DNA from 2 places in the Lysinibacillus sp. NPDC096418 genome. Region 2 is predicted to be linked to the other one. Evidence: riboswitches for the same ligand, from Rfam matches in the RefSeq annotation. Region 2 holds a riboswitch; the other holds the start of a gene.
The links. Region 2 has a riboswitch for preQ1 ahead of queF (preQ(1) synthase). Riboswitches for the same ligand answer to the same signal wherever they lie in the genome.
Positions count from the first base shown of each region.

Region 1: another riboswitch for preQ1. It lies ahead of ACIQZG_RS21465 (QueT transporter family protein); the one in region 2 lies ahead of queF (preQ(1) synthase).

Region 1 is NZ_JBIWEY010000042.1:15,274-19,707, reverse strand. It holds gene ACIQZG_RS21475 (FtsX-like permease family protein) at 1-705, opposite strand, end outside; gene ACIQZG_RS21470 (ABC transporter ATP-binding protein) at 725-1,417, opposite strand; PreQ1 riboswitch class I at 1,593-1,637, shown strand; gene ACIQZG_RS21465 (QueT transporter family protein) at 1,644-2,126, shown strand; T-box leader at 2,508-2,708, shown strand; gene trpB (tryptophan synthase subunit beta) at 2,770-3,933, shown strand; gene ACIQZG_RS21455 (long-chain fatty acid--CoA ligase) at 3,976-4,434, opposite strand, start outside.
Region 2 is NZ_JBIWEY010000016.1:62,614-67,047, forward strand. It holds gene ribE (riboflavin synthase) at 187-825, shown strand; gene ribB (3,4-dihydroxy-2-butanone-4-phosphate synthase) at 839-1,468, shown strand; gene ribH (6,7-dimethyl-8-ribityllumazine synthase) at 1,485-1,952, shown strand; PreQ1 riboswitch class I at 2,094-2,140, shown strand; gene queF (preQ(1) synthase) at 2,264-2,764, shown strand; gene queC (7-cyano-7-deazaguanine synthase QueC) at 2,885-3,544, shown strand; gene queD (6-carboxytetrahydropterin synthase QueD) at 3,548-4,021, shown strand; gene queE (7-carboxy-7-deazaguanine synthase QueE) at 4,014-4,434, shown strand, end outside.

The DNA of each region.
Region 1 (4,434 bases), on a different contig from region 2:
ATTATCTTCTTTATGCACTAAGAACTGGATGTCCGGATTCGCAAGCATTTTATTAAGAATAATTTTTTTCTGTTCTTCTGACAGACTGTCTAAAAATCGCCCTGAATAACTTGTTTTTTCTGTCTCATTCCAAGTGGCATAACCTTCTTCACTGCATAATACTATTGCCTGCGTCTCGGGCGTATAGTTAATACTGTTATCCGTAACATTTGGAGAGACTGCATCCGGTAATGTAAAAACCCCACTAATGTGGTGTACTTTATTATTAAATGTAATAGTGTCTCCTACAGAAAAATTATTTTTTCGTGAAAAATTACTATCAATCGCAATTTCACTCTTTTTTATTGGTGCAACACCTTCCGAATATATCGGTACATCTATGCTTCGCTTAGTATTCATCACTCGATATATATAATTCCCATCATAAATAACTTTATAATTAACGGAATTATATTTAAAAGAATATTTATTTGAAAAGTCAACAATTCTTTCAGAAATATCTGCTTTAGCTGTTTCTAATTTACTTTGATAGTTTGTTGCCTCTTCCTTTAGGGTGAGAGAAAAGTCTTGTTGATTTTGTCGATCCAACGTCTCTTTAATGGAGTAAGTAGTACTGAGATACATAACTAATAACGTACAAATAAAAACAGCACAGGCTACAACTATTACAAGCGAAAGATTTTGGTATTGCTTTTTTATTTTCATCAATGCCCTCAGCCCCTCCTTACCAAGTAATCTCTTTGATATTCCTTGGATTATCATTGATAATTTCTTCTGCAATTTTTCCACTAGTCATTTTAATAACCTTCGTTGCTATCTGAGCAATACTGGTATTGTGAGTTACCATTACAATTGTGAACTGCAGCTGTTTTTGAAGATGCTTCAAATAGGTCAAAATTTGCTTGCTCGTTTCTTCATCCAAAGCACCCGTTGGTTCATCACAAAACAATATATCTGGTTTTTTTGCTAAAGCACGTGCAATAGAAACACGTTGCTGTTGCCCTCCTGAAAGTTCATGTGGAAGACGTTTTTCCAGTCCATGAAGTCCTATATTTTCAATAATTTCTGTAATATTCTTGTTTCCATTTAAGTCAGCACCCATTCTTATGTTAGATTCAACGTTTAGAAATGGAAGTAAGTAATAGGCTTGAAAAATATAAGCCGTTTTATCTCGCCTGAATTTTGTCAATTCTCGCTGATTTAATCCACAAATCTCATAATCATCATATGTAATACTCCCCGAATCAGGTTGCTCTAAACCTGAAATGGCATTTAAAAGAGTCGATTTCCCTGAACCTGATGGACCTAAAATTACTACAAAGTCCCCATCCTCAATCATCAGAGAAACTGAATTCAGTGCGTAAAGAATTTCATTACCATTTTGATATCTTTTGATCAGATTTTTCACCTTTAACATGATAGTCCTCCTAATTATTTCACTTATTAATTGATTAATCAATTAACTGAATGTTATTATCGATCAATTAATTTGTCAACCACAATATTCCAACGATTTTTATTTTTCCGCTAAGCACCTGTTTTCAGACATTTGACATCTATATATTGTTATACTAAAATACCTACTTGTGCAAAACACCGTGGTTCGTAACCATCCCACGAAAAAAAACTAAGGAGAAATGAATATGAAAGTAAAATTTTTAGCAACAAGTGGAATTATTGCAGCGTTGTATATTGCTGTGACTTTGCTTGTTACACCATTTGGTTTTACCGAGGTGCAATTCCGTGTATCGGAAATGTTCAACCATTTAGTCGCATTTAATCCACGCTTTGCTGTTGGTATTATTATTGGTGTCTTCATCTCCAATATATTTTCACCACTTGGCGTATACGATCTGGCTTTTGGTGTAGGGCACTCTGTGATTACAATTAGCCTATTTATCTTCATATGTAAATTTGTGAAAAACATATGGGCTCGTTTAATCATTAACACCTTGTTATTTACATGCACAATGTTCATCATTGCCTTCGAGTTAAATTTGGCACTTGAGTTGCCATTCTTATGGACATGGCTAACAGTCGCAGTTGGTGAATTCGTTGTATTAGCTGTCGGTGCACCTATCATGTATGCACTAAACAAACGTTTGAATTTCAAAAAATTAATCTAACGTTTTCAGACGAGTCTCTATGGAGATTCGTCTTTTTTTATTGCTTTCCTCTCCCCACATATATTCTGTTGATAAAGTATCTTATCCATAAAAATTGCGTGAATAAATCGTTCTTAAAATTAGTCTTTACCAAAATTGGTACTTGAAAGCTATTTTAACTTCAGTCACATAGGGTGATTTCCGTTCCGGCTGTGCGCTTTCCGGGGGCCGATAAGCTGCTTCACTCGCTACGCTCGCTCCAGTGTGTAGGAATAACACGACAAAGCGGCTCAAGGCTCGCCCTATTGAACGCGTCCTCCTGAAACGAAAATCAACAGGTCCCTTGAACAAATCCTCACAAACATTGACAATATTCTGAAAATAACTTAAAATTCATTTCAATAACATGCGTAGATGAAGAGTAGTAACAAGTTTTTGTATTTGTAGAGAGCTGATGGTTGGTGTAAATCAGCAGTACATACTTGCGAATGGACTTCGGAGCTTCCTCATCAAAATGTGAGGACGGCCTTACTCCCCGTTACAGGAGATTTGAGTGCGCAATTATTGCGAACAAAGGTGGCACCACGGTTACTCGTCCTTTTTAACTAAGGGATTGAAGTGGCTTTTTTTATGGACAAAATTAGAATAGAGGAGTCGAGATTAGATGAATACAGTAGCAGAGAAAAAAGGGTATTTTGGTGAATTCGGAGGTAGCTTCGTTCCTGAAGAACTTCAAAACGTATTAAATATACTTGATGAAAATTTCCAAAAATATAAAGAAGACGAAGATTTCAAAAATGAATTAGAATACTATCTTCGTGAATATGTCGGCCGGAAATCACCGCTATATTTCGCTAAAAACTTAACAAAACAATTAGGTGGCGCGAAGATTTACTTAAAACGAGAAGATTTAAATCATACAGGTTCACATAAAATTAATAACGTATTAGGACAAATTTTACTTGCAAAACGTATGGGTGCAAATCGTGTGATCGCTGAAACAGGCGCTGGTCAACATGGCGTTGCAACAGCGACTGCTTGTGCTATGTTTGGTATGGACTGTACGATTTACATGGGCCTTGAGGATACTAAACGCCAAGCATTAAACGTTTTCCGCATGGAGTTACTAGGTGCCAAAGTCGTGGCCGTCGATAAAGGTCAAGGTCGTCTTAAAGATGCTGTAGACGAAGCCTTCGCTGATTTAGTGGAAAACTATAAAACTACATTCTATTTACTAGGTTCAGCAGTTGGACCTCACCCATTCCCATCAATGGTGAAGCATTTCCAATCAGTTATTAGCAAAGAAAGCCGTGAGCAAATTCTTGAAAAAGAAGGCAAGCTACCTACAGCTGTACTTGCGTGTGTTGGAGGTGGCAGTAATGCAATTGGTGCTTTCGCTGAATACATTACAGATGAAGATGTTCGACTAATCGGTATTGAACCAGATAAAGCCGCTACATTAAATGAAGGAACGCCAGGTAATTTACATGGTTTCAAATGTTTATTGCTTCAAGATGAAGCAGGCAATCCATTGCCAACCTATTCAATCGCAGCAGGCCTTGATTACCCTGGTGCTGGTCCAGAGCACAGCCATTTAAAAACAATCGGTCGTGCAGAATATGTAACAGTTTCGAATGAAGAAGTATTAGAAGCATTCCAAGTACTTTCAAAAATTGAAGGAATAATTCCAGCACTTGAAAGCTCACATGCTGTCGCACATGCATTAAAGCTTGCGCCAACACTTCCAAGCGAAGAAAGCATCATCATCAACATCTCCGGTCGTGGTGATAAGGACGTTGAGCAAGTTTTCCAAATGCTAAATAAATAAACTGTAAAAGAGCGATTCCGTCATCGGAAATCGCTCTTTCTTTTATACTAATGAATTTAATTTCGGATAAATTTCTGCAACATTATCACGTAGCTTGGCCTTCAAAAACTTACCCACTGATGTTTTTGGAATCTCATCTAAGAATACGATATCGTCTGGAACCCACCACTTCGCAAATTGGCTTTCTAAAAAGCCAAGAAGCTCCTCAGCTGTTACAGAGCCTCCCTCTTTCAACACGACACAAGCAAGTGGACGCTCTTGCCACTTTGCATGTGGAATTGCAATAACAGCCGCCTCGAAGACATCAGCATGCGTCATTAAGGCATTTTCTAAATCTACCGAAGAAATCCATTCCCCACCAGATTTAATTAGATCTTTCGTACGGTCCATAATTTTAATGAAACCATCTTCCGTACGTACGGCAATATCACTTGTGTACAACCAGCCATCACGATATGCATCTACCGTACGCTCATCACGATAGTATTCATGTGAAATCCA
Region 2 (4,434 bases):
AAATTTTTTGTATCCATAAGGTTTATTTGTTTACGTCTCTTTTACATAACCTCCCAAGCCCCTTACATGTAAGGGGCTTTTTATGTGTTTTGAATTAGAAATGAGGTGAGACGGATAGCATCATTGAACTGACGGATAGGGCAGCTGAAGTAGTGGATAAAAGTCAAATAGAAAGCAGGTGACAGAATGTTTACGGGGATTGTAGAAGATGTTGGTGCAGTAAAAGCGTTACAAAAAAATAGGCAAAGCATGAAAATCACGGTTGCATCACCTATGATAACTGCAGATGTCAAGCTAGGTGATAGTATTGCGGTCAATGGAGTTTGTTTGACGGTGACGCATTTTAATGAGCGAGAGCTGACGATGGATGTGATGCCTGAAACGGTAAAGGCAACAAACTTACAGCAGCTTGCAGTGGGAGATGCTGTGAATTTAGAGCGTGCAATGTCTGCGAATGGACGGTTTGGTGGACATTTTGTATCTGGGCATGTAGATGGAGTAGGCAAAATTTTGCGTAAACGACCTATGGCCAATGCGGTGTACATTGATATTGAGGTAGGAGAAGAATTGACGAGCTACTGTATTCCAAAAGGCTCGATTACCATTGATGGTACTAGTCTGACGCTATTCACCGTTGAAAAAAGCAGTGTAACGGTATCGCTCATTCCGCACACGTACAAGGAAACGATATTAGGTATGAAAAATGAGGGTGCCCTTGTTAATATTGAAACGGATTTGGTCGGCAAATACATTGTTAATCAATTACAACGTGGGCAAGCAACTTCGACTATTACGAAGGATTATTTAACACAACACGGATTTTAAGGGGGCTTTAATTTTGCTAAATACAGTTGAAGAAGCATTAGAGGATTTGAAACAAGGGAAAATAATTGTCGTGGTAGATGATGAGGACCGTGAAAATGAAGGCGACCTACTCGCGTTAGCCAAGTATGTGACACCTGAAACGATTAACTTTATGGCTACATATGGTAAGGGTCTAATTTGTACACCCATTTCGCAACAGCTGGCACAAAAATTAGCACTTCATCCTATGGTCGAAAATAATACTGACAATCACCAAACGGCATTCACCGTTAGTATAGATCATGAGGATACAACTACAGGAATTAGTGCCTACGAGAGGGCATTAACGATTCGTAAAATGCTAGATCCACAAGTGGAAGCGGCTAATTTCCGTAGACCAGGGCATGTGTTTCCACTCATTGCAAAAGATAATGGTGTCTTGGAACGAAGAGGGCACACGGAGGCGACGGTCGATTTAGCTAAGCTTTGCGATAGCGATCCAGCAGGCATTATCTGTGAGATTATGGGCGACAATGGTGAGATGTTGCGATTTGATGAGCTAGTAACGTACGCTGCAAAGCACAACTTAAAAATGATCTCTATTGAGGCATTAGCCACATATCGACGTAAACAAATTGAAGTAGTAAAAAAATTAACAGTGTAAAAGGGGAGAATTCATTATGGGAAAAACATTTGAAGCACAATTAATCGGAACAGACTTGAAAATTGCGGTGGTAGTAGGGCGTTTTAATGAATTTATAACAAGTAAGCTATTAAATGGAGCACTAGATGGGCTAAAACGTCACGACGTGGATGAAGATAATATTGATGTTGCATGGGTGCCAGGTGCTTTTGAAGTACCGTTCATAGCCAAACAACTTGCTGAAACAAAGAAATATGACGCAATTATTGGACTTGGTACAGTCATTCGCGGCTCTACAACACACTATGATTACGTGTGCAATGAAACAGCAAAGGGCATCGCCAGCGTTTCACTTACTACAAATGTTCCTGTGACATTTGGCATCGTAACAACTGAAAACATCGAGCAAGCTATTGAACGTGCCGGTACAAAATCAGGCAACAAAGGCTACGATGCAGCGATGTCTGCAATTGAAATGGCGAACCTAAAGAAGATGATTGGATAAGACGAAAAGGTAAAAAAGAATCCGATAGCGAGAGAAGTAATAATGTCAATTACAGTATAAGCAGCGGATAAATTTAAAAAATACATTTGACGTTTCCGACCATTTTTTGTATTATGTTGAAGAAAGAGTGCCCGGACTAGAACGGGAGAGGTTCATAGCTGATACCCTCTATAAAAAACTATGGAAACATGACTTTATGCCATGTCCATAACGGACGTGGCTTTTTATGTTTTTTACATATGTTTTAATAGAACGATTGGTGATACCTCTCTTGAAAAGTGTTGGGAAACATTTTACAAGGAGGTTTTTTTATGTCTGGCCGAAGCCATGAAGAAGGTTTGAAAGATTTAACACTATTAGGAAATCAGGGTACTAAATATTCATATGATTATGCACCAGAGGTACTGGAGGCAGTAGATAATCTACATTCCGATCGAGATTATTTTGTAAAGTTTAATTGTCCAGAATTCACGAGTTTATGCCCACTTACGAATCAACCTGATTTTGCAACGATGTACATCTCGTATATCCCGGATAAAAAAATTGTAGAAAGTAAATCACTGAAATTGTATTTATTCAGTTTTAGAAACCATGGTGATTTCCATGAAGATTGCGTCAATATCATTATGAACGATTTAATAAAATTACTTGATCCAAGATATATCGAGGTTTGGGGTAAATTTACGCCACGCGGAGGCATTTCGATTGATCCGTGGTGTAACTATGGGAAAGCGGGGACTAAATACGAAGAAATAGCAAATTATCGTTTAATGAACCACGATCTTAACCCAGAAAAAATAGATAATCGATAAAAGATGAATTGAATCGTTCAATTTAGAAAGAGGTTTTTAGCTACCCTCTTAAAAAAACTAAGAAGAAAGCAGCACTTTTTCTTAGAGTGCTGTTTTTTTGATATAAGGGAGTTTTTATAGATGAAGCAGGAAAAAGCAATCGTTGTGTTTAGTGGAGGTCAGGATAGTACCACTTGTCTGTTCTGGGCAAAAGAACGTTTTGAAGAGGTTGAGGCAGTGACGTTTGATTATGGTCAAAGGCATCGCCTTGAAATTGAGTGTGCGAAGGGGATAGCAAAGGAGCTCGGTGTTAAGCATCACATTCTTGATATGTCACTCCTGAATCAGCTTGCTCCAAGTGCATTGACACGACAAGACATAAAGGTTGAAAACGGAGAAAATGGTGAGCTTCCATCGACTTTTGTACCTGGTCGGAATCTGCTCTTTCTTTCATTTGCTGGAGTTATTGCGAGCCAAGTAGGTGCCAAACATATCGTGACGGGCGTTTGTGAAACGGATTTTAGTGGATATCCGGATTGTCGAGATGTTTTTATTAAATCCATGAATGTAACGTTAAATTTATCGATGGACGATTCTTTCGTGGTAGATACACCGCTAATGTGGCTGAACAAGGCACAGACTTGGGAGCTTGCTGATCAGTTCGGGGCACTTGAATATGTTCGGGAAAGAACGTTGACTTGCTATAACGGTGTAATAGCAGATGGCTGTGGTGAATGCCCAGCATGTGAACTGCGAAAAAAAGGACTTGATGAGTACTTGAGCTGTAGGAAGGAGTCTTAAAGCATGTATGATTTTAGAATTGTCGATAAGCTCCAAAAAATAGATGAAGATATTCATAGGAGTCAATTGAATTATCATTCAAAGCGTGTTCTCGTGAGCAAGGAATTTACATTCGATGCTGCTCATCATTTGCATGACTATGAGGGGAAATGTAAAAATCTCCACGGCCATACGTATCGCGTTGTATTAGGACTAAGCGGATACACGGATGAACGCGGTTTAATGATTGATTTTGGCGATATAAAAGAAATATGGAAACAAAAAATAGAGATATATTTGGATCATCGTTATTTAAATGAAACACTACCGCCAATGAATACGACGGCAGAGAATATTGTAGTCTGGATTTACGAGAAGTTGGTGGAAGCTTTGCTTGAAGAACAGCGATTTAACGGGGCGCGTGTAGAATTTATCAGGCTGTATGAAACGCCAACAAGCTATGCTGAAGCGAGGCGGGAGTGGATGGACGTTGAGTAAAGTACCAATTATGGAGATTTTTGGACCGACGATTCAAGGCGAGGGAATGGTAGTGGGCCAGAAGACGATGTTTGTGAGAACTGCTGGCTGTGATTATTCCTGTTCGTGGTGTGATTCATCGTTTACGTGGGATGGTAGTGGGAAGCATCTTATTGTCCAAATGACGGCGGAAGAGATTTGGTCTGAACTGAAACGTCTTGGAGGCAGTGGTTTTTCATTTGTCACGATTTCGGGCGGCAATCCTGCACTCCTTCGAAATTTGGAAGAGCTCATTGCGATTTTAAAAGAAAACGACATAAAGGTCGGGGTGGAGACACAAGGAAGCAGGTGGCAAGAGTGGCTGTATGAGATTGATGAACTGACCATTTCACCAAAGCCCCCTAGTTCTGGAATGACCACTGACTATCTTGTAC